DNA from 4 places in the Glutamicibacter sp. GQ173 genome. Region 1 is predicted to be linked to each of the others. Evidence: riboswitches for the same ligand, from Rfam matches in the RefSeq annotation. Region 1 holds a riboswitch; each other region holds the start of a gene.

Region 1 (4,885 bases):
TCGATTCGCTAGCGTTGTGACACGCGCCATTTTGTACCGCATGCTCTATTTCCGCGCTGGTCGAAGGATTATTTTGCGCTATGCCGTTAAAACCTGGAGGCAACCAGCGGAGCATAAATCGTCCTGGCTGATTGCCTCCAAAGGTGAAAAAACCAGCTTGCTTTAACGGGCCAGGGCATCCTTGATCGCTTTGCCAAGGGACGTAGGCGCGCGGCCAATAAGCCGTGCCAAGTCCCCGGAATGCACTTCCAGGGCGCCTTCGCGAATGCGCAGGTCCGTATCCACCAGAATGTCAGCGAACACCGCGGGAACACCTGATTCGGTGTAGATCTCCACCAGCTTTTCAGGGTCCATATCCTGGTAGGAGACATCTTGCCCAGCGGCAGCGCCGACAGCCCCGGCGAGCTGGCTGAGGGTGAAAGGCTTGTCCCCGCCCAGTTCGTAGATCTTCCCGGCTTCCCCGGCTTCCGAGAGCAATACCGCAGCAGCCGCCTCGGCATAGTCCGCGCGCGTGGCGGCGCTGATCTTGCCGTCGGCCGCGGCGCCGAGCACGACTTTGCTGTTGAGGTAGCCCAGGAGCTGATCGGTGTAATTTTCCGTGTACCAGCCGTTGCGCAAGAGGACGTAGCCGATGCCGGAACCAGCCAACAGGTGTTCGGTGGCGATATGCTCCTGCGCCAGTTTCATGTTGCCGGTGAGGGCATTGGCGATGGAGGTGTAGGCGATGAGCTTGACATTGACGCGTTGCGCAGCGGTGATGACATTTTCATGCTGGGTTGCCCGCTGGCCCACTTCGCTGCTCGAAATCAGCAACAGCTTGTCAACGCCCTCCAGCGCGGCGACCAGGCTGGCCTCCACGTTGTAATCGGCGACGCGCGTCTGAAGACCTTTGCCGGCCAGGGGTTCCAGCTTCTCTTCCGAACGGCCGATGGCAACCAGCTGGGCGGGGTCGGCTCCGCGCTGCAGCAATGCATCGATGACCAGTCGTCCAAGTTGTCCGGTGGCACCGGTAATTGCGATCTTCATGAAGTCCTCTCGTAGGTTTGCACTCCAGTACAACCACGGTGCCCAGCACAGAATTCCCGCACCATGATCGCTGGCGCATCGATGGCCAGAGGTGCAAGTTCTTCAAGCCTTTTCGTCTTAAAGGGAGCAAGTGACGAAATATTTCGTATTGCTACGCGGAGTATTGCGTGATTCCTTTCCGGGTCAGCCCGAACTGCGACTTCATGACGCTGATTGACGTAACGTTTGCCGGCTTGCATCCATGGAGGACAGACTTGAATTGTTCGGGCGGTACAACCGAACACACACCATCCAGAGCGACTGAGAGATCTGGCTCAACGACGTCGCAGCAACCACCCGTAAGGGAGCGGTGCTACAGCCAGGACCGATGGAGTACTTTCACTTCGCGACGGAAAAATCTGTCCCCAGCAGATGGTTTCTTGCGAAGTACGCTCCGCATAACCAAGCATCAAGGGAGCGATGATGATTCGTCTTGAGAACGTAACAACAACCTTCGGCAAAGGCCGCGACCAGTTCACGGCCGTCAAGGATGTCTCGCTGGATATTCAAGCCGGAAGCATTCACGGCATTATCGGTTTTTCCGGTGCCGGCAAATCCACGCTGTTGCGCAATATCAATTTGCTCCAGCGCCCGACCTCGGGCCATGTCTTTGTTGACGGCGTAGAACTGACCGGGCTGAGCGAAGGCGAGTTGCGCAAGCAGCGCCATGAGATCGGGATGATCTTCCAGCACTTCAACCTGCTGAACAATCGCACCGCGCAACAGAACGTTGAACTGAACCTGAAGTTCGCCGGTGTGCCCAAGAAACAACGCCGCGAACGTGCCCTGGAAGCACTATCCATCGTGGACCTCGCCGACAAGGCGTCCGCCTATCCTGGACAGCTCTCCGGTGGGCAGAAGCAGCGCATCTCCATCGCTCGCGCGCTGGTCACCGAGCCCAAGGTCTTGTTGTGCGATGAACCTACCAGCGCGGTGGATCCGCGAACCACTACCTCGGTGCTCCAGTACCTCAGCGACATTAACGCCAGCCTTGGCATTACCACTGTCATCGTCACCCACGAAATGAATGTCATTAAGGCCATCGCCGACAAGGTCTCGGTGATGGAAGACGCCGCGGTCGTGGAAGAGTTCGCCCTGAGCTCGCTGCAAAAACCAGGCTTTGAACCAAAGACGCCTATCGGCCGCTACCTGATCAGCGACGAAATCACGCTGAACCGCCAGCCCAAGCAGGCCCAAGACCTTGCCGCCAACGTAGCCCGCGTATAGAGAACCTGGATTACCAATGAACTTCACTTCAGTAGTGCTAGCCACGAGCAACGGCAGCGCAGCAGCATTCAGCCTTGACCGCATTGTGGAACTGGCCCCGGAAATCTGGGTGGCCATGGCACAGACCTTTGCGATGCTGCTGGTTGCGATCCCGATCGCCATTCTCTTGGGAACCCCGCTGGGCATCTGGCTCTATTCGATGTCTCCCAACGGCTTGCGCCCGCGTCCGCGAGTGCACAAGATTGTTGACGGACTGGTCAATACGATCCGCTCCTTCCCATTCCTCATCTTGCTGATCGCCATTATTCCGTTCACCCGATTTGTTGTGGGAACGACCATCGGCACCGCCGCAGTCATCGTGCCGTTGACCATCAACGCGATCCCATATTTTGCCCGTTTTGTGGAGCAGAACATCAGCCAGCTGGGCAACGGAGTGGTCGAAGCCGCGCAGGCCATGGGAGCCACGCGCGGACAGATCATCCGCGAAGTGCTGCTGGTCGAAGCCAAGCCGGCACTGCTGTCTTCCATCACCATCATGACGGTCAGCTTCATCTCGTACTCGGCCATGGCCGGCCTCGTTGGCGGCGGCGGCATCGGCGACTTCGCCATCCGCTACGGCTACTACCGCTATGAAACCGGAGTCATGCTGCTGGCCATCGTCTTGATGATCCTGCTGGTCCATGCAGTTCAATTCTTCGGAACCCGGCTATCGCGCGCCGCTGACAAGCGCTAAACACTGAACCACTCAACTCGCATTTCATCAAAGGACAACACCATGGCTTTATCCCGCCGCACCTTTTTGACCTTCACCGCCGGCTCCGCCGCGATCCTCGCACTGACTTCTTGCGGCCTGGTAGGCGGCCCGGAGGCCAGCTCGGGGGATAAGACCATCAAGGTCATTGTCACCGAATCGGCTCCATCCCAGGAACCAACCAAAATCGCCCAGAAGCTGCTGGCTGAAAAGGGCTGGACCCTGGAAGCCACCTATGTCACCGACATCGTGCAGCCAAACCACGTGGTGTCCAACGGCGAATACGATGCCAACTTCTTCCAGCACGGTGCCTACCTTGAACAATTCAAGAAGGACCAGAACGTTGACGTGGATCCGGCCTTCTACATGTACAGCTCTCCGGCAGGCGTGTACTCGAAGAAATACGATGACATCAAGGACCTGCCCAACGGCGCGACCATCGCACTTCCTGTGGATACCGCCAACAACGGCCGCGCGTTGGCGCTGCTGGATAGGGCCGGGCTGTTGAAGGTCACCGAAGGCAAGAGCGTGATCCACCTGTCGCAGAACGACATTCTGGAGAACCCCAAGAACTTCAAATTTGTCGAGGTAGATCAGCAGTCGCTGTCCAAGACGCTTCCCGACGTGGATGCAGGATTCCTCTTCGCCCGCCTTGGCGCGGAAATCGGGCTCACCCCGAAGGATGCGCTGCTCTTTGAAAAGGAAGAAGAAGCGCTTCCATACATCAACATCATCGCCGCGAAGCCAGGCTTCATGGACACCGAAAAGGGCAAGGCCCTGGAAGAGGCCTACCATTCGGACGAGGTGCGCGAATGGTATGCGACCTACCTTGACGGTGCGCTGGGCACCCCATGGGATCGCGATTTGGAAGCAGACTTCGCGACCTGGAACAAGTAGGCCATTGGCCCCGCGATGCGGCTTTTCCGCGTCACGGGGCCGCCACTTTTTCGACCTATTACTGAAATTATCGACATCCTGCAGGGAGAACCAATGACGATTGTCGCCACGGCAGCTGCCGAAAGCCGATATCAGGAGCTTCTCGACCGCTTCAGCACGGTCTTCGCCCGAATCGCCGATGGCAGCCGCGAGCGGGAACAAAAGCGCATCCTGCCCTTTGAGCAGGTGCAGTGGCTCAAAGAGGCCGGATTTACCACGCTGCGCGTGCCAGAGAGCCATGGCGGATCACCGATTAGCCATGAGCACCTGTTCCGTTTGCTGATCGAGCTGGCGGCAGCGGACTCCAACGTGGCGCACCTGCTGCGCAGCCACTTCTCCTTCGTTGAAACCATCTCCCTGCAGCCAGCAGAATTCCAGGACCGCTGGTTCCCCAAGGTGCTTGAGGGGCAGATCTTCGGCAATGCCGCCACCGAACGCGGTGGCAATGCCCTGGGCACCACGAATACCAAACTGGTGAAGAAGGCCGGCGGCTGGGTTCTGCATGGCGAAAAGTACTACACCACGGGGTCGATTTTTGCCGACTGGATCGTGGTCATGGCAACTACCGAAGGGGTCGAGGGCCGCCAGTATGCCATCGTTGAACGGAATGCCGAAGGCGTTGAAATACTTGATGACTGGGATGGCTTTGGCCAGCCGCTGACCGGCACCGGTACCGCCATTTTCTCTGAAGTTCTTGTCGCGCCGGAGAACATTATCCAGCGCAAGGTGGCGTCCACCCTGGAACCGGCTTTCTTCCAGCTGTGCCTGCTTTCGGTACTGGTAGGCATCGGCAAAGCTGCCCGAAATGAAGCAGCCAGCATCGTGTCCACCAGAACCCGCACCTTTAATACCGGCTCCGGCTCGCTGTTCAAGGATGACCCGCAGATCCAGGAGCTCGTGGGACGC
Region 2 (4,885 bases), on a different contig from region 1:
CCTCCGCACGTGGTATTCGGTCGTGCCTTCGCTGCGCAGCAGATCCGCGAGGCTGATCTCGGCGCGCAGGTTCGCCTCGATGTGCTCGACGAGCCGATTGAGAATTCCGATCATGATTCCACCCTTCCCCAACTACTATTCTCCAGGGAAGGGGCGCGCCGCCCGATCTTTGCGGTTCGAAGTTATCAGGCGTTTTCCAGGGCCTTCTCGCGCACCGTGGCAGGTTGGCGTGCAGGCCGGGCCTCCCGGGCAGCAGCCAGGCCACGTTCGAGGTCGGCGATCAGATCCTCGACCTCTTCGATGCCCACCGAGAGGCGGACCAGGTTGGCCGGGATTTCCAGCTCGGTGCCGATCAGCGAGGCGTGGGTCATTTCGCGCGGGTAGCAGACCAGGGATTCCACCCCGCCCAAGGAGACCGAAAGCTGGAAGTACTCCATGGACTGGGCGAAGGCACGGGCGGCGGCCTCATCTTCCAGGGCCAGCGAGACGATCCCGCCAAATCCGCGCTGCTGGCGTGCGGCCAGCGCATGGCCCGGGTGGTGTTCCAGCCCCGGGTAGTAGACCCGGGTGACCTCGGGCTGCGCATCGAGCCAGCGGGCCAGGGTGCTGGCCGAGGCGCAGTGGCGCTCCATGCGCAGGCCCAGGGTTTTCAGCCCGCGGGCGGCCAGATAGGAATCCTGCGGGCCGGCCACCGCTCCCCCGGCGAACTGCTGGTAGCCCACCGCTTCGGCCAGTGTTTGCCCGCGGAAGAAGTGGTCGGCCACGATGACCGCTCCGCCGAGCACATCGGAGTGCCCGCCGATGTATTTGGTGGTGGAGTGGACCACCGCGTGGGCGCCAAAATCCAGCGGGCGCTGTAGATAAGGAGTGGCGAAGGTGTTGTCCACCACCAGCAGGGCGCCGTGCTCGCGGGCGATGGCAGCCCAGCCGGCCAGGTCGGCGATGCCCAGCAGCGGGTTGGAGGGCGTCTCCACCCAGAGCAGAGCGGTGTTCGGGCGCACCGCGGCGCGCACCGAGTCCAGGCTGGTGATGTCCACCGCCGAGGAGGTGATCCCCCACTTGCTGTGCAGCTTGGAGATCAGCCGGTTGGTGCCGCCGTAGCCATCGGCCCCGAGGATGATGTGGTCGCCCGGTTCGAGCACCGCGCGCAGCAGCGCGTCTTCGGCGGCGATGCCCGAGGCGAAGGCGAATCCGGCGGCCCCGCCTTCCAGCGCGGTGAGCTGGTCCTGGAACCCGTCGCGGGTGGGATTCGAGCCGCGGGAGTATTCGTGTCCGGAGCGCAGCACGTTGATGCCGTCCTGGATGAAGGTGCTGGTCTGGTAGATCGGCGGGACCACGGCGCCGGTGTGCGGGTCCTTGGGCTGGCCGGCGTGCACGGCCTGGGTGTTGAAGCCGGTCATCTCATGCTCCTTGGGTTTGCGGGGCCAGGGCCTGGGCCAGGGCGTGATCCAGTGCCCCGGTGAGATCTGCGAGCAGGTCGGCGGGGTCTTCCAGGCCGACCGAGAGCCGCAGGGTGGAAGTGTTCAGCCCGGCGGCGGCCAGCTGCTGCTCGGAGAGCCGGCAGTGGGTCATGGTGGCCGGGTGCGAAATCATGGTGCGGGTGTCCCCCACATTGGCGGCCAGCGAAATCAGCTTGAGCCCGTCGATCAGCGGGGAGACCAGTGTGGGGTGGGCCAGCTCGATGGCCAGCACGCAGCCGGTGCCCTTGGGCGTGATCTTCTTGGCCAGCTCGTGGCTCGGGTGGGTGGACAGCGAGGGGTGGTGGATGGCCACAATGCCCGGGTGCGCCAGGAGTTCGCCGATCAGCGTGGTGACGCTGCGCTGCACATGGGCGGCGCGCACCGGCAGGGTTTCGATGCCGGCGAGGATCCCCTGGGCGCTGGCCGGGGCCAGGGTCGGGCCCAAATCGTGCAGGAATTTGGAGCGCACCAGCATCGCGTAGGCAGCGGATCCGTGGCGTTCGAGCAGCGAGGTGTTGTTCAGCCGCACCCGCGGTGCGGCGATCTGCGGCCAGCGGGCGGTGTCGGAGAAGTCGAATTTGCCCGAGTCCACGACGATCCCGCCCAAAACAGAACCGTGTCCGGCCAGGCCCTTGGTGGCCGAGTGCACCACGATGTCCGCGCCGAAGTCCAGCGGCCGCACATTCAGCGGGGTGGCCAGGGTGTTGTCGACCACCACCGGGATGTTGTGCTCGTGGGCGATCGCCGCGATGGCGGGCAGATCGGCCACGGTGCACAGCGGGTTGGACACGGACTCCAGGAAGAAGGCGCGGGTGTCCTCTTCGATGGCGCCGGCCCAGGCGGTGGGATCGGCCTGATCCACAAAGCTGATGCGGATGCCGAAGTCGGCAAAGGTGTCGGTGAACAGGTCCACGGTGCCGCCGTAGAGCGAGGAGGAGGCCACGATGTGCTTGGGTCCCTGGGTCAGAGCCAGCAGGGACAAGGCCACGGCGGACTGGCCGGTGGCGGTGGCTACCGCCTGGGCTCCGCCTTCCAGCGCGGCCACGCGCTGCTCGAGAATCGAGACGGTGGGGTTGCCGGTGCGCGAGTATGTGAAACCGGCCTGGCGCAGCGCGAACTTCTCGATCGCCTCGGCATGCGACTGGAATTGGTAGGCTGCGGAATTGTGCAGCGGCGGCAGCATCGGGCGGAAGTCTCCGCTCGGGCGATATCCGGCGTGGACCGCGTCGGTTCCTTGGCTCATAGCTCCTCCTCGATTCTCTGCGAGGGAGTGCACCGATTAGGCATCGTGCAAAGGCACGAAGCACAGCGCGAAAGCGCGTTCGGAACTGCTCCATCGTTCCTGGCATTAGCACCTTTCGGTTTCCCGATGGTTGCTGCGACGTCAACGAGCCAGATCTCTTAGTCGCTCTTGATGGTTTGTTGTTCTTCCATGGTTGACCATGGCTCGCAGACGGCGCAAGCGGCCAACAGCCCTGCGCTTCATACAAGGCCGCCAGGCTTCATATGACTTCTCGTTGTCATGATGACGCGGTGGCTGGCATCACTTTATGACGCGAGCTTTTGGGCTGATTGGTTGCGATTTAGGGGTTCTGCTGGAAGTTTGTGACGATGGACCGGCGCTCGATGACCGAGAGTTACGCCTGGGGCGGCTCAGCCGAGCACCTCGACGCCGAAGCTGGCGACCACGGTGCGGACTTCTTGCAGATAGCGCTGGGCCTGGTCGGTGAGCGGGATCGCGGCGTGGCCGATCCAGCCGATCTCGATGCGCTCCTCGATCGCCAGCGGGATGGCGACGATGGAGGGATCCAGCTCGTCGCTGATGATGCCGGTGGAAATCGTGTACCCGCCCAGGCCGATCATGAGGTTGAAGATCGTGGCGCGGTCCGAGACCTGGATTTCGCGTTGGCTGGAGCGGGTGGAGAGCACCTCCTCGGCGAAGTAGAAGGAATTATTCGCTCCCTGGTCGAAGGTCAGCCGCGGCAGGTCTTCGAGGTCTTCGAGCGTGACCTGGCTTCGGGTGGCCAGCGGGTTGCTGCGCGAGATGAAGATGTGCGGGTCGGCCAGGAACAGCGGGTGGAAGACCAGCCGGGATTCGCGCAGCAGCTTGTCGATGACCTTCCGGTTGAAGTCGTTGAGGTAGAGAATCCCGATGTCGCTGCGCAGCGTGCGCACGTCCTCGATGATTTCTTCGGTGCGGGTCTCGCGCAGCGAAAACTGGTATTCCTCGGCGCCGCTGGCCTGGACCATGCGCACAAAGGCATCCACAGCAAAGGAGTAGTGCTGGGTGGAGACGCCCAGCAGCCGCCTGGCGGCGGGGCGGCCGAGGTAGCGGTGCTCAAGAAGCTCCACCTGCTCGAGCACCTGCCGGGCGTAGCCGAGGAATTCTGCGCCTTCGGCGGTGAGCGTCACTCCCCTGGCCGAGCGCATCAGCAAGGTGCGTCCCACCCGGGATTCAAGTTCCTTCATCGCCGCCGACATGCTGGGCTGCGCGACGTAAATCAGGTCGGCGGCGGCGGAGATGGATCCCTCGGAGGCCACCGCCACGAAATAGCGCAGCTGCTGCAGTGTCAAGCCATTTGTTCCCTGAACCATAGCCAGAGTCTATATGAATCCATAGTTATATCGAGTTACCTGATATCAAGAATCACCCTGCATGATTGACGCAACGACTTCCCCTCGGCCTGCCCAGGCCTCCCAAATACAGATTGGCCATCATGGCAGACGCATTAAATTTCAGCATTAGCACCACCAGATTCGACGAGAATTACTCCCCTTCTGCGAATTCTCGAACCACGACAAACTTCGCCAATTTGGCGCGCGGGGAGCGCCGCGAAGAGAACCTTCGCAATGCCCTGACGATGATCAATCGCCGTTTCAATTCCCTGGCTCACTGGGACAATCCCCAAGGCGACCGCTATTCTCTTGAATTGGAAATCATTTCTGCAAATGTGCATTTTTCTGCCGATAATACCGATCAGGAATTTCCACTTTTAGAAGTGCTTGAAACCACGATCGTGGATAAACTCACGGGTACTCAGTCCCAGGGCATGGTCGGCAATAATTTTTCTTCTTATGTCCGCGATTACGACTTCAGCGTGGTGCTTCCAGCTTCGTGCAATGACAGCGGAGCCCCGGTGCTTCCGGAAGATTTTGGCGATCTCCATGGGCAGCTCTTCCAGCATTTCTTGAACTCACAGGCGTACCGTGAGCGTTTTGCCCAGTTGCCGGTGGTCTGCATCAGCGTCTCGACTTCCAAAACCTATTTCCGCACCGGCAACAGCCATCCAGTGCTCGGCTTGGAATACCAACAGGATGAAAATTCCTTGACCGACGCATACTTCGGAAAAATGGGCTTGAGCGTGCGCTACTTCATGCCGCCGGGCGCCGTTGCGCCGCTGGCCTTCTACTTCCGCGGCGACCTG
Region 3 (4,885 bases), on a different contig from region 1:
GGACAGCCGGAAGATCGTATAGCTGGTCACGATCAGCTGGGCATCGCCCAACTGATCAGCTACTGTTTGGCCGGCTTTCTTGGCTGTCGAGGTAATGCCCCGCGTTTTGAGGTTCGGGGTGAATCGGTGGGCTTCATTGATCCAGTTGCCTACGACCGACGTCGGAGCCAGGACGAGGAACTTCTGATCTGGATTCTCAAGGCGGGCCTGTTCGAGACAAGCCAGCAATTGGACGGTCTTGCCCAGCCCCATGTCATCTGCGAGTACCCCGCCCAACGAGTGGGTACGCAGGAAATTCAACCATGAAAGCCCCTGTTCCTGGTATGGGCGAAGGTTCGCTTTGAAGCTTTCGGGAAGCTCCACCATTTGAAGTTCTTCACCGCGGCTGAGCTCATTCATGTTCTGCAACCACTGGCTATGCTGGGCTTCGATGATGCCCAGATCCAGCAGCTCGTGCCACCAGTCAATGCTTAGCTTGTGGACTCGAATCGTATTGCCTTCGACTTTGCCTAGTTCGCCAGCTTCTGCGATCAGCTGGCGCAGTTGCGCGAAGTCTTCACTCGCAATGGGAATGACCGTCATGTCTTCAAGGACCAGGTAATCCAATCGCAGAGTGAGTGCTGCCAGCAACAACGCGAAGGGCACCTTGATGTCATCGATGGTGACTTCGACCGTTAGATCAAACCAGTCGCCGGAGTTTTCACCTGCCTCGATAGAGACTGTTGCCGGCGTATCAAGGATCCGATATCTAGGCAGCTGATTCTGCGCTTCGATGAGAATATCTGGGTGCTCTTCAAGTAACGGCAGGGTGTAGACCATGAAGTCGATGGACTCATCGATGGTCAATTCACGATCCTCGTAAATCCCCTGGGAGTTCACCTGACCCAACGCCGAGTCGTCACCCAATTTGTCCTTGATTGAAGCCAGGATCTCTTTTTCGACGCTGCGCTGCTTGGTCGCTTTGGGCGCGTACTTCCACGAATAGTGCAGGTTCACCGTTTCGGCAGTGCTGGAAACTCGCAGCCGCAACACCGGGCGAGGAGGCTCGGGAATGACGTAAGAAACGTCAGCGCTTTTCAGAGGTGCCAATGCCCTCATGCGATCCAGGTGAGAATCTTCGAATCGTTGGACGTCGGTTGACGGAATGAACTGCACACCAGAAGCGATAAAGGTCGCCAGCTCGCCCGAAACGGGCTCGGCAAATTCGGCTAGTCCCCAGTCCTTGGATTTCTCCAGCGGTTTCGACGAATACGCCAAAAGAGTTGGCGGGTTGCCGATAGGCAATAAGTGAGTGTGCTCCTCTTCAGGTCCTCTGAGGATGCCTTCTACCGTCAACCCGTTCTCGCCGCGACGCATATCCAGGTAGGCCTGAGCCTGTACCTCGCTGAAGTTCACTTCAGCTTTGCCCGAAGTAGCACCATTGATGATCGCTACGCCAGCGTCCCGAAGCTCTCCAAATGCGGCTATCAAGTCCTTGCCGGGCACTTCCATCAAGGAAATCCAGTCCTTGGCTTCCCAGAAATGGCCATACTTCTGCTTTTCTGCGTGCTCTCGCATACGGTTCAGTTCAATTACGGCTCGGCGCTGTTCCCTAGGGAAATGTTCGTCAAAGGCTACTGATTTCCAGCTCACACCGGACTGCACCCAAGGACTCTTGCTTCCCCGCTTAGCTGGGCGCGCTTGAAGAGTCAGCAGGTCGTCGCCACCATACCGAGGCGTTCTGAGAATCTTCAGGATCAGACCCAAAGGTTCTTCAATAATGTCTATTTCGTCCTGGGGCACCGGCAACAGTCGGTTAAGGTTTCGCTCCCACTGAGGTACTGCATTGCGACGCCACGCGTATGGGTCCGATTCGACGTCAGAAACGATCAGTGGATCATCCTCGTCACTGAGGACCTCTAGGAGTAAAGCCGCCACCTCTGCGCAGCTATTTTCGGAAGGATGCCCTGAGCAAAATCCTTCAAATTCAATGCGATCCCCCGCAATGTGGAAATTCGCCACCACTTCGAGACCTGCGACCAGGCCGGTGACGCCTGAACTGCCAACCCTTTGGTATCGGTCAACGTCTTGAACGAGACCCGCTTTGTGATACATCCGTCCAGCACGAAGTTCATCGTCAGACACCAATAAGTCCAGAGAGCCAAAGTTCAGCTGGAATTCCATCATCGCCATCCAAAAGTAGTGCGTTAGAGCGGATTGCTACCCTCCATCCTATCGATGCATAGGGACAAGACAGCCATGACGAAACGTTAAGTGGATACTTTACCGAGCCCGCTGTTAGCGGATAAAAAGGAACTACTGAATCACGAGTTCCACTCATCAAGGCCCTGGCTGAGTGGACGGCAACCCTTGAGCCATTGTGCGGGGTGCCCCAGGTGACGATTCGACGCATCTTGAAATCCAAGATCGTAAACGATGGCGCCCCCTGCGCCAGAAAGGGGATGACTCCCCCATGTCTCACGCAACAGCAAAACTCTCAGTAGCCGAGGACCGTTCACAGCGCCTTCAAGAAGCAGGTGCAGGTTGGGGCGAACGGATTTCCGCCGCACCGCATAGCGCCGCGTTGACCTTTACGGTCCAGGGCGAAGGCTTTGATTCGGTTGCCAGCAATATCCGCGCCGGCAAGCACACCTTCACCGTGGACGAACCGGCAGCGCTCGGTGGCAGCGACATCGCGGCCAGCCCAGTGGAATACGCGTTGGCGGCCTTGGTCTCCTGCCAGGTAGTGGTCTATCGGCTCTACGCTGAGAACCTGGGAATCCAGGTTGACGATGTCCAGATCACCGCCGACGGGCAGCTCGACGTCCGCGGGCTCTTCGGCATCGATCCTTCCATCCGACCCGGATTCTCTTCGGTGGATCTGAAGGTGCAGATTGCTGGCCCGGAATCCGCCGAACGCTACGAGGAATTGCGCCAGGCAGTAGATACACACTGCCCGGTGCTTGACCTCTTCGCCAACCCGGTGCCGGTCACCACCTCGGTGCAGCTGATCGAAGCCAGCTAGCCCAAGCTGGATACAGCAATGCACTGTGGCGGCCATTGATATTAATGGCCGCCACAGTGCACTTTGCGCCTAGGGAAAACTACTGTTCCAGGAAGTTGAGCAGCACCTTGCCCGAGGTCGAGGAGTCCTTGGCGGTTTCAAAGGCTTCAAGTCCATCGGCTACCGGGAACTCATGGGTGACGGCTGCCCCGATCTGCAGGGAGCCGTCGGCCAGGGCTTCGAGCACCTGATCGATTTCGCCGTTGAAGCGGAAGGATCCGACTAGTTCCAGTTCCCGAGTGATAGCCAGTGAAATCAGCGCAGGCTGTTCGCCGGAGGGCAGCAATCCGACCATGACGACGCGCCCGCCGCGCACCGCACCGCGGACCGCTGATGCTAAGCCGCGGTAGTTGCCGCTGGCCTCGATCACCACATCCGCGTTGACTTTGGCGATGGCCTCCTGGTCATCGGCGCGCAGGGTGGAGGTGGCGCCCAGTTCCCGGGCGATGGCCAGTGGCTTCTCGTGCATATCCACTGCGATGATCTCGCTGGCACCGGCACGCTTGAGCACTGCCACCGCGAGCGCGCCGATGGGGCCGGCGCCAATGACCAGGGCCTTTTTGCCTGAGACATCTCCGGCACGCGAGACTGCATGCCACGCCACCGCTGCCGGTTCGGCCAGTGCGGCGTCGCGCAGCGAGAGTCCCCCAGGCAGTTCGCGCAGCATGCGCGTTGGCAGGTTCACTTCACGGGCAAAAGCGCCTTCGGTATGCGGGTAGCGGGCGGCCGAGCCGAGGTAGGTGCAGCCCGGGGAAAGGTTCGGGCGATCTGCCGGGTATGGTTCCCCGGTGTCCACGGGGGTTGCCGGGTATGGTTCCCCGGTGTCCCCGGGGGTTGCCGGGTGCACGGCGATCTTGGTTCCGGCCGCTGGTCCGCTGCCATCGGCGGCGGCTTCGATGACGGTTCCCACAATCTCGTGTCCGAGCACCATGGGCGCCTTGAGGATGGATTCCCCGGCGGCGCCATGGCTCCAGTAGTGCAGGTCCGATCCGCAGATGCCGCCGTAGGCGATGGCGATGCGCGCTTGGTCGGTCTTCGGAGCTGGCACATCGATCTGCTCGATGCGCAGGTCCCCGGCGGCGTGGGCGACCACGGCCAGGGCCTTGGTGGAAAGGCTGCTAGACGACAACGCTCATGCCTCCGTCGATGAAAATGGTTTGCCCGTTCACATAGTTGGACCCGTCGGATGCCAGCCAGACGGCCGGGCCGGCCAGGTCCTCGACGGTGCCCCAGCGGGCGGCCGGCGTGCGTCCGAGGATCCACGAGTTGAACTTCTCGTCGTCCACCAGGTTCTGGGTCATCTCGGTGTGGATGTAGCCCGGGGCGATGCCGTTGATCTGCAGACCTGCGCCAGCCCACTCGGCGGTCATGGCGCGGGTGAGGTTGCGCAGGCCACCCTTGGCTGCGGTGTAGGCGGAGATGGTCGGGCGGGCCAGGTCTGTTTGCACCGAGCAGATGTTGATGATCTTGCCTTCGCCGCGTTGCACCATGCCGCGGGCAACTTCGCGCCCCACCAGGAAGGCGCTGGTCAGGTTGGTATCGATCACGCGCTGCCAGTCGGCAACTTCTAGCTCCAGCATGGGAACTCGGTGCTGGATGCCGGCGTTGTTCACCAGGATTCGGATGGCGCCAATATTCTTTTCGATGGCTGCGATGTTCTCGCGTACGGAGGCGTCATCGGTGACGTCAAAGCAGACGCTGTGGATTTTTTCGGCGCCGTAGCGGGTGGCGAATTCAGCGGCGGTTTCGGCCAGACGCTGCTCATCGCGGCCATGCAGGATGATCGTGGCGCCGGCATCGGCCAGGGCGCGGGCAAGTTCGCGGCCGATGCCGCGGGAGGAC
Region 4 (4,885 bases), on a different contig from region 1:
CCCAGCGATTCGTAGCCACGAGCCACGTCATGGCTCATCAGCGCCTCGGTGAGCAGCAGGTAGCTGTTGGCATCAAAACGATTCACCAGCTTGGCCGCCTGGTGATCCAGGTAGCTTTCCACCTGGTAGCGTCCGCGCGGGCCGTCGAACTGGCCGGCAGGCTGCTCGCCGGGCTGCGCGGCCCGGCCAAAGCGGGCCTGGAGCTCGGCCTCGGAACGATAGGTGATGTGCGCCAGGCGCCGGGCCAGGCCCAGGCCCTCATCCGGCCGCGCACCGCTGGAGTAGTAGTCGCCGCCGTTGAAGTTCGGATCCAGCCGGATGGACTGGGTCTGCACCTGGGCAAAGGCGATCTGTTCCGCGGTGGCCTGGGCGCACGAGGCCATCACCACCAGGTTCTTGACCTGTTCGGGGAACTCGACGGCGAATTCCAAGGCGCGCGCCCCGCCCATCGACCCGCCAATCACCGCATGCCAGGAGGTGATGCCCAGCAATTGTGCGAGGCGCGCTTCGAGGCGCACCGCGTCCTTGATGGTGACAAAGGGGAAGCGCGATCCATAGGGCACGCCATGCTCGTCGGGCGACGACGGGCCGGTGGAACCATTGCAGCCGCCGATCATGTTCACGGCGAGAACGAAGTACTTGCTGGTATCGATGGTGGCCCCGGGGCCGACAAACCCGTCCCACCAGCCGGCACTGCGCGAATCGCCCTGGGCGACGTGGGCGTCGCCGGTCAGCGCATGCATCACCAGCACGGCGTTGGAGCCGTCGGCATCGAGGGTGCCCCAGCTTTCGTAGGCCAGCTCTACCTGTGGCAGGTAGCCGCCGAATTCGAAGTGGTGCCCGCCGACGGCCCTGCGGCGCATCATGCCGTCCCGGCCCTCGGCAAGCTGCGGTTCTTCGGTGGTTGCAATGGATGCCATGTCTAGAGGGTTTCCTGCAATTCCTTGTTCGCCCCGTCCGATTCGCCCAGGGCGGCAACAGCGTTGAAGCCCAGTTCCAGGTCGGCCAGGATGTCCTTGATATTTTCCAGGCCCACGCTGATGCGGACCAGTCCCGGGCTCACCCCGGCGGCGATCTGGTCGGCCTCGGAAAGCTGCGCATGGGTGGTGGAGGCCGGGTGGATAGCCAGCGAGCGGACATCGCCGATGTTGGCCACGTGGGAGTGCAGCTCAAGCGCGTCCACAAACGCCTGGCCGGCAGCCGCGCCGCCTGCCAGTTCGAAGGCGATGATCGAGCCGGCGCCGTGATCGCTGTACTTCTTGGCGCGCTCGAACCAAGGCGAGGAGGCCAGGCCGGCATAGGCGACCTTCTGCACCTCGGCGCGGGCTTCGAGCCAGCTGGCGGCCTCGCGCGCATTTTCGCCATGGCGCTCGATGCGCAGGGACAGGGTTTCCAGCCCCTGGGCGATCAGGAAGGCATTGAATGGGGAGACTGAGGCGCCCAGGTCGCGCAGCAGCTGCACGCGCGCCTTGAGGATGTAGGCCAGGTTGGCACCGAGAATGCCGTTCACGCCCAGATCGCGGGCGAACACCAGGCCGTTGTAGGACTCGTCCGGGGTGTTGAAGCCCGGGAAGCGCTCCGGGTCCTGGGCGAAGTCGAAGTTGCCCGAGTCCACGATCACCCCGGCGATCGCATTGCCGTGCCCGCCCAGGAACTTGGTGGCCGAGTGGATGACGATGTCGGCGCCGAATTCGATCGGGCGAATCAGGTACGGGGTGGCCAGGGTGTTGTCCACCAGCAGCGGCACGCCATTTTCGTGGGCGATCTTGGCGACTTCCTCGATGTCCAGCACGTCCTGGCGCGGGTTGGAAATGGTTTCGCCGAAGAAGGCCTTGGTGTTCGGGCGGACCGCGTCGCGCCAGTCCTGCAGGTTATCCGGGTCGGCCACAAAGGTGACCTCGATGCCCAGGCGCTTGAGCGTGTGCTTGAGCAGGTTCTGGGTTCCGCCATAGAGGCTGGGGCTGGCCACCAGGTGGTCGCCGGCTTCGGCCAGGTTCAGGATCGCGAAGGTGGTGGCTGCCTGGCCCGAGGAGAGCAGCAGGGCCCCCACGCCGCCCTCCAGATCGGCGATCCGGGTTTCCACCGCGTCGGTGGTCGGGTTGCCGATGCGGGTGTAGATCGGTTCCAGCTCCTGCAGCGCGAAGCGCGCGGCAGCGCTCTGCGCGGTCGGGAAGACAAAGGAAGTGGTCTGGAAGATCGGCAAGGCCCGCGCGCCGGTGGCGGGATCCGGGGTCTGCCCGGAGTGGATCTGACGGGTTTCAAATGACCAGTTGCTGCTCATGGTTTCCTCCAAAATAGTTCATGCGACTTTGGGGGTAGACCACTGAGAAGACACCGAGAGGAAAGACCTCGCCACGAAGCCTTCCAGGGTTACCCGCGCTTGTCCCCAGCTGCCTTGTGCACCTGGGGGCCAGGTCTTCACCCGGGGCACCCCACCGCGGTTGGAGGGTTGCCGCCCAGTAAGCCGGGGCTTGTTACTGGGACTCATGACCTGTTTCCAGTGTGCCCGAAAACCGAAGATTTTTGCAATGCGGGCACCGCACAATGGTCTCAATCGGTCATATTTCACATCCATGGCGCTTTTGCCGCAGGGAATTCGATTCCATCAAAAACCTTAGGGTCGCCTAAGTAGAGACTGCGGTCACATGTTGTCATGATGGGCACATGATGAGGCTAGATCACGTTAGTTATGCCTGTGGCCCGGATGGGCTGCTGCCAACCGCGCAAAGAATCTCCGAGTCGCTCGGCCTGGAATTCGTCAAGGGAGGCGTGCATCCCAGGTTCGGGACACGCAATGTCATCTTCCCGCTCAAGCATGGCCAGTACCTCGAAGTGGTCGAGGTGCTCAACCACCCGGCCAGCGACAAGGCCCCCTTCGGCCAGGCGGTGCGGGCCCGTTCGGAGCTCGGCGGCGGCTGGATGGGCTGGTGCGTTTCGGTGGACGATCTATCCAGCGCCGAAGACCGCCTGGGCCGCAAGTCGGTTCCGGGCAACCGAAAATTCCCCGACGGCCGCGAGCTGACTTGGCAGCAGATCGGCATCAAGGGCCTGATCGCCGACCCGCAGTGCCCCTACCTGATCTCGTGGGACGAGGAAGCCAAGGACCTGCATCCTTCCAAGGCCCTGGAGCCGACCGGGGCGATCAGCGAGATCTCGATCGCCGGTTCGCGCGATCGGGTCCTGGAATGGCTGGGCCAGCCCCAGAACGTGCACCTCGGCGCGGTGACCATGGACTACCAGGCGCCCAATGGCACCCCGGGCATCTTGTCGGTGACCTTTGAAACGCAGAACGGACCGGTAGTGTTGTAGCCGGTTCGCAGCAAGCTGCCGGCAGGCGGGGACAATGGCGTCCCCGCCTGCCTCTTTTTATGCGCCGGCATCCAGTCGCCGGCCCAGGACCACGACGTGCTGGTCTTCAAATCCCAGCCGCTCATAAAAGCCGCGCACCGCGGTATTCTCCTCGCGCACCATCAGCTGCACCTTGGGCACGCCGCGCTGGGCGAGCCACGCGCTCGCGGCTTGGACCATCTGGGCGCCCAGTCCGCTGCCCTGCCACCGCGGGTCCACGGCCAGGTAGTAGAGCCAGCCGCGGTGCCCATCATGGCCAGCCATCACGGTGGCGAGGACTTCTTCCTCCTCGATCATGGCCAGCACCGTCGAGGTAGAGGTTTCCAAGGCTCGAAGGGCATCGGCGCAGGGGTCGTTCCACGGCCGGGTCAGCCCGGTGGCCTCCCAGAGCGCAACGGCTTCGGGAATCTGCTGCGCAGCCAGCTGAGAAATCTTCATTCCTGCAGTCTAGCCGCGCTAGCTGCCGATCCCGATCGCCGGTCCGATCAGGGCATATCCGACAAAGCCGATGGCGTCGAGCATAAAGTGCGCGATCACCAGCGGCATCACCCGCCCGTACTTGTGGTAGGCCCAGCCGAAGACCACGCCCATGAGCATATTGCCGATCATCGGCCCCGCGCCCTGGTACAGGTGGTAGCTGCCGCGGATCACCGCCGAGGCGATGATGGTGGTCCACAATCCTAAGTTCAGCTTCTTCGCATAGCTGAACAGGAAGCCGAGCATCAGCACCTCTTCAAGCACCGCATGGCGCACCGCGGAGAGCAGCAGCACCGGCACACTCCACCAGTAGTCCCCCAGATTGGCCGCGGAAATCGCTGTGGTGATGCCCAGCGCCCGGCCTGCCGCGTAGACGCCCAGGGTGCCAAGCCCCATGGCCAAAAACAGCCCGGCGCCGAGCAAGGCATCCTTGCCCGGCGCGCGCAGGTCAAAGCCGATCTCCCGCACTCCCCGCCCGGTGCTGCGTTTCATCAGGTACAGGGCCAGCAGAACCGGAACCAGCGCAAAGACAATGTCCAGCAGCTGATAGGAGAAGTCGAAAAATTCGCGGGTGCTCAACGGGTTGTTCAGCGAAGTCGTCTGCTCGCGCAGCGGGGCCCTGGTGGCCTTGTCGGCAAAACTCAGGATCGAATAGATCGCGCTTTGCCCCAAGGACAGGGCAAGCACCAGAGCCGCCTCGAATTTCAGGATCTTGGCATTCACGTTCTCGATCATAGGCTGATCAGGCTGTGCGCGGGCTGAGGTAGCCTGAAGGTAGCGAATTAAAGGAGCATCAGTGAGCCGTCCTGCCACCATGGAAGAACTGTCCATTGCCCGCCAGCTATGTCCAGAGCTGTCCTGGGAAAATGCCGGAGTCAACGAGGGCGGGCAGTTCCACAAGGTGGTGATCGCCAACGGGCACTCGGTGATCCGCATGGCCCGCACCATCCAGGCCACCGAGCAGATGCCGCGCTCCATCAAGCTGCTTGGGCTTGTGGCCGATCAACTGGGCTACCAGGTCCCGGTGGCGACCTCGCAGATCTTGACGGTGGATGGGCTG

The links. Region 1 has a riboswitch for S-adenosylmethionine ahead of AC6CHO_RS08215 (methionine ABC transporter ATP-binding protein). Riboswitches for the same ligand answer to the same signal wherever they lie in the genome.
Region 2: it holds a riboswitch for S-adenosylmethionine, as region 1 does, so the genes downstream of both, AC6CHO_RS12390 (O-acetylhomoserine aminocarboxypropyltransferase/cysteine synthase family protein) here and AC6CHO_RS08215 (methionine ABC transporter ATP-binding protein) in region 1, are expected to answer to the same signal.
Region 3: it holds a riboswitch for S-adenosylmethionine, as region 1 does, so the genes downstream of both, AC6CHO_RS15015 (OsmC family protein) here and AC6CHO_RS08215 (methionine ABC transporter ATP-binding protein) in region 1, are expected to answer to the same signal.
Region 4: it holds a riboswitch for S-adenosylmethionine, as region 1 does, so the genes downstream of both, AC6CHO_RS10680 (bifunctional o-acetylhomoserine/o-acetylserine sulfhydrylase) here and AC6CHO_RS08215 (methionine ABC transporter ATP-binding protein) in region 1, are expected to answer to the same signal.

The regions. Positions count from the first base shown of each region.
Region 1 is NZ_JCAXDT010000004.1:108,284-113,168, forward strand. Features, by position in the region: gene AC6CHO_RS08210 (SDR family oxidoreductase) at 163-1,026, opposite strand; SAM riboswitch class I at 1,311-1,400, shown strand; gene AC6CHO_RS08215 (methionine ABC transporter ATP-binding protein) at 1,486-2,292, shown strand; gene AC6CHO_RS08220 (methionine ABC transporter permease) at 2,309-3,025, shown strand; gene AC6CHO_RS08225 (MetQ/NlpA family ABC transporter substrate-binding protein) at 3,068-3,940, shown strand; gene AC6CHO_RS08230 (acyl-CoA dehydrogenase family protein) at 4,034-4,885, shown strand, end outside.
Region 2 is NZ_JCAXDT010000007.1:111,809-116,693, forward strand. Features, by position in the region: gene AC6CHO_RS12380 (AraC family transcriptional regulator) at 1-114, opposite strand, end outside; gene AC6CHO_RS12385 (cystathionine gamma-synthase) at 186-1,400, opposite strand; gene AC6CHO_RS12390 (O-acetylhomoserine aminocarboxypropyltransferase/cysteine synthase family protein) at 1,402-2,703, opposite strand; SAM riboswitch class I at 2,791-2,881, opposite strand; gene AC6CHO_RS12395 (LysR family transcriptional regulator) at 3,114-4,055, opposite strand; gene AC6CHO_RS12400 (DUF1852 domain-containing protein) at 4,178-4,885, shown strand, end outside.
Region 3 is NZ_JCAXDT010000009.1:167,353-172,237, forward strand. Features, by position in the region: gene AC6CHO_RS15010 (DEAD/DEAH box helicase) at 1-1,557, opposite strand, end outside; SAM riboswitch class IV at 2,302-2,421, shown strand; gene AC6CHO_RS15015 (OsmC family protein) at 2,453-3,004, shown strand; gene AC6CHO_RS15020 (L-idonate 5-dehydrogenase) at 3,084-4,172, opposite strand; gene AC6CHO_RS15025 (SDR family oxidoreductase) at 4,162-4,885, opposite strand, start outside.
Region 4 is NZ_JCAXDT010000006.1:14,721-19,605, reverse strand. Features, by position in the region: gene metX (homoserine O-acetyltransferase MetX) at 1-920, opposite strand, end outside; gene AC6CHO_RS10680 (bifunctional o-acetylhomoserine/o-acetylserine sulfhydrylase) at 923-2,281, opposite strand; SAM riboswitch class IV at 2,372-2,492, opposite strand; gene AC6CHO_RS10675 (VOC family protein) at 2,665-3,309, shown strand; gene AC6CHO_RS10670 (GNAT family acetyltransferase) at 3,367-3,786, opposite strand; gene AC6CHO_RS10665 (CPBP family intramembrane glutamic endopeptidase) at 3,805-4,560, opposite strand; gene AC6CHO_RS10660 (phosphotransferase family protein) at 4,622-4,885, shown strand, end outside.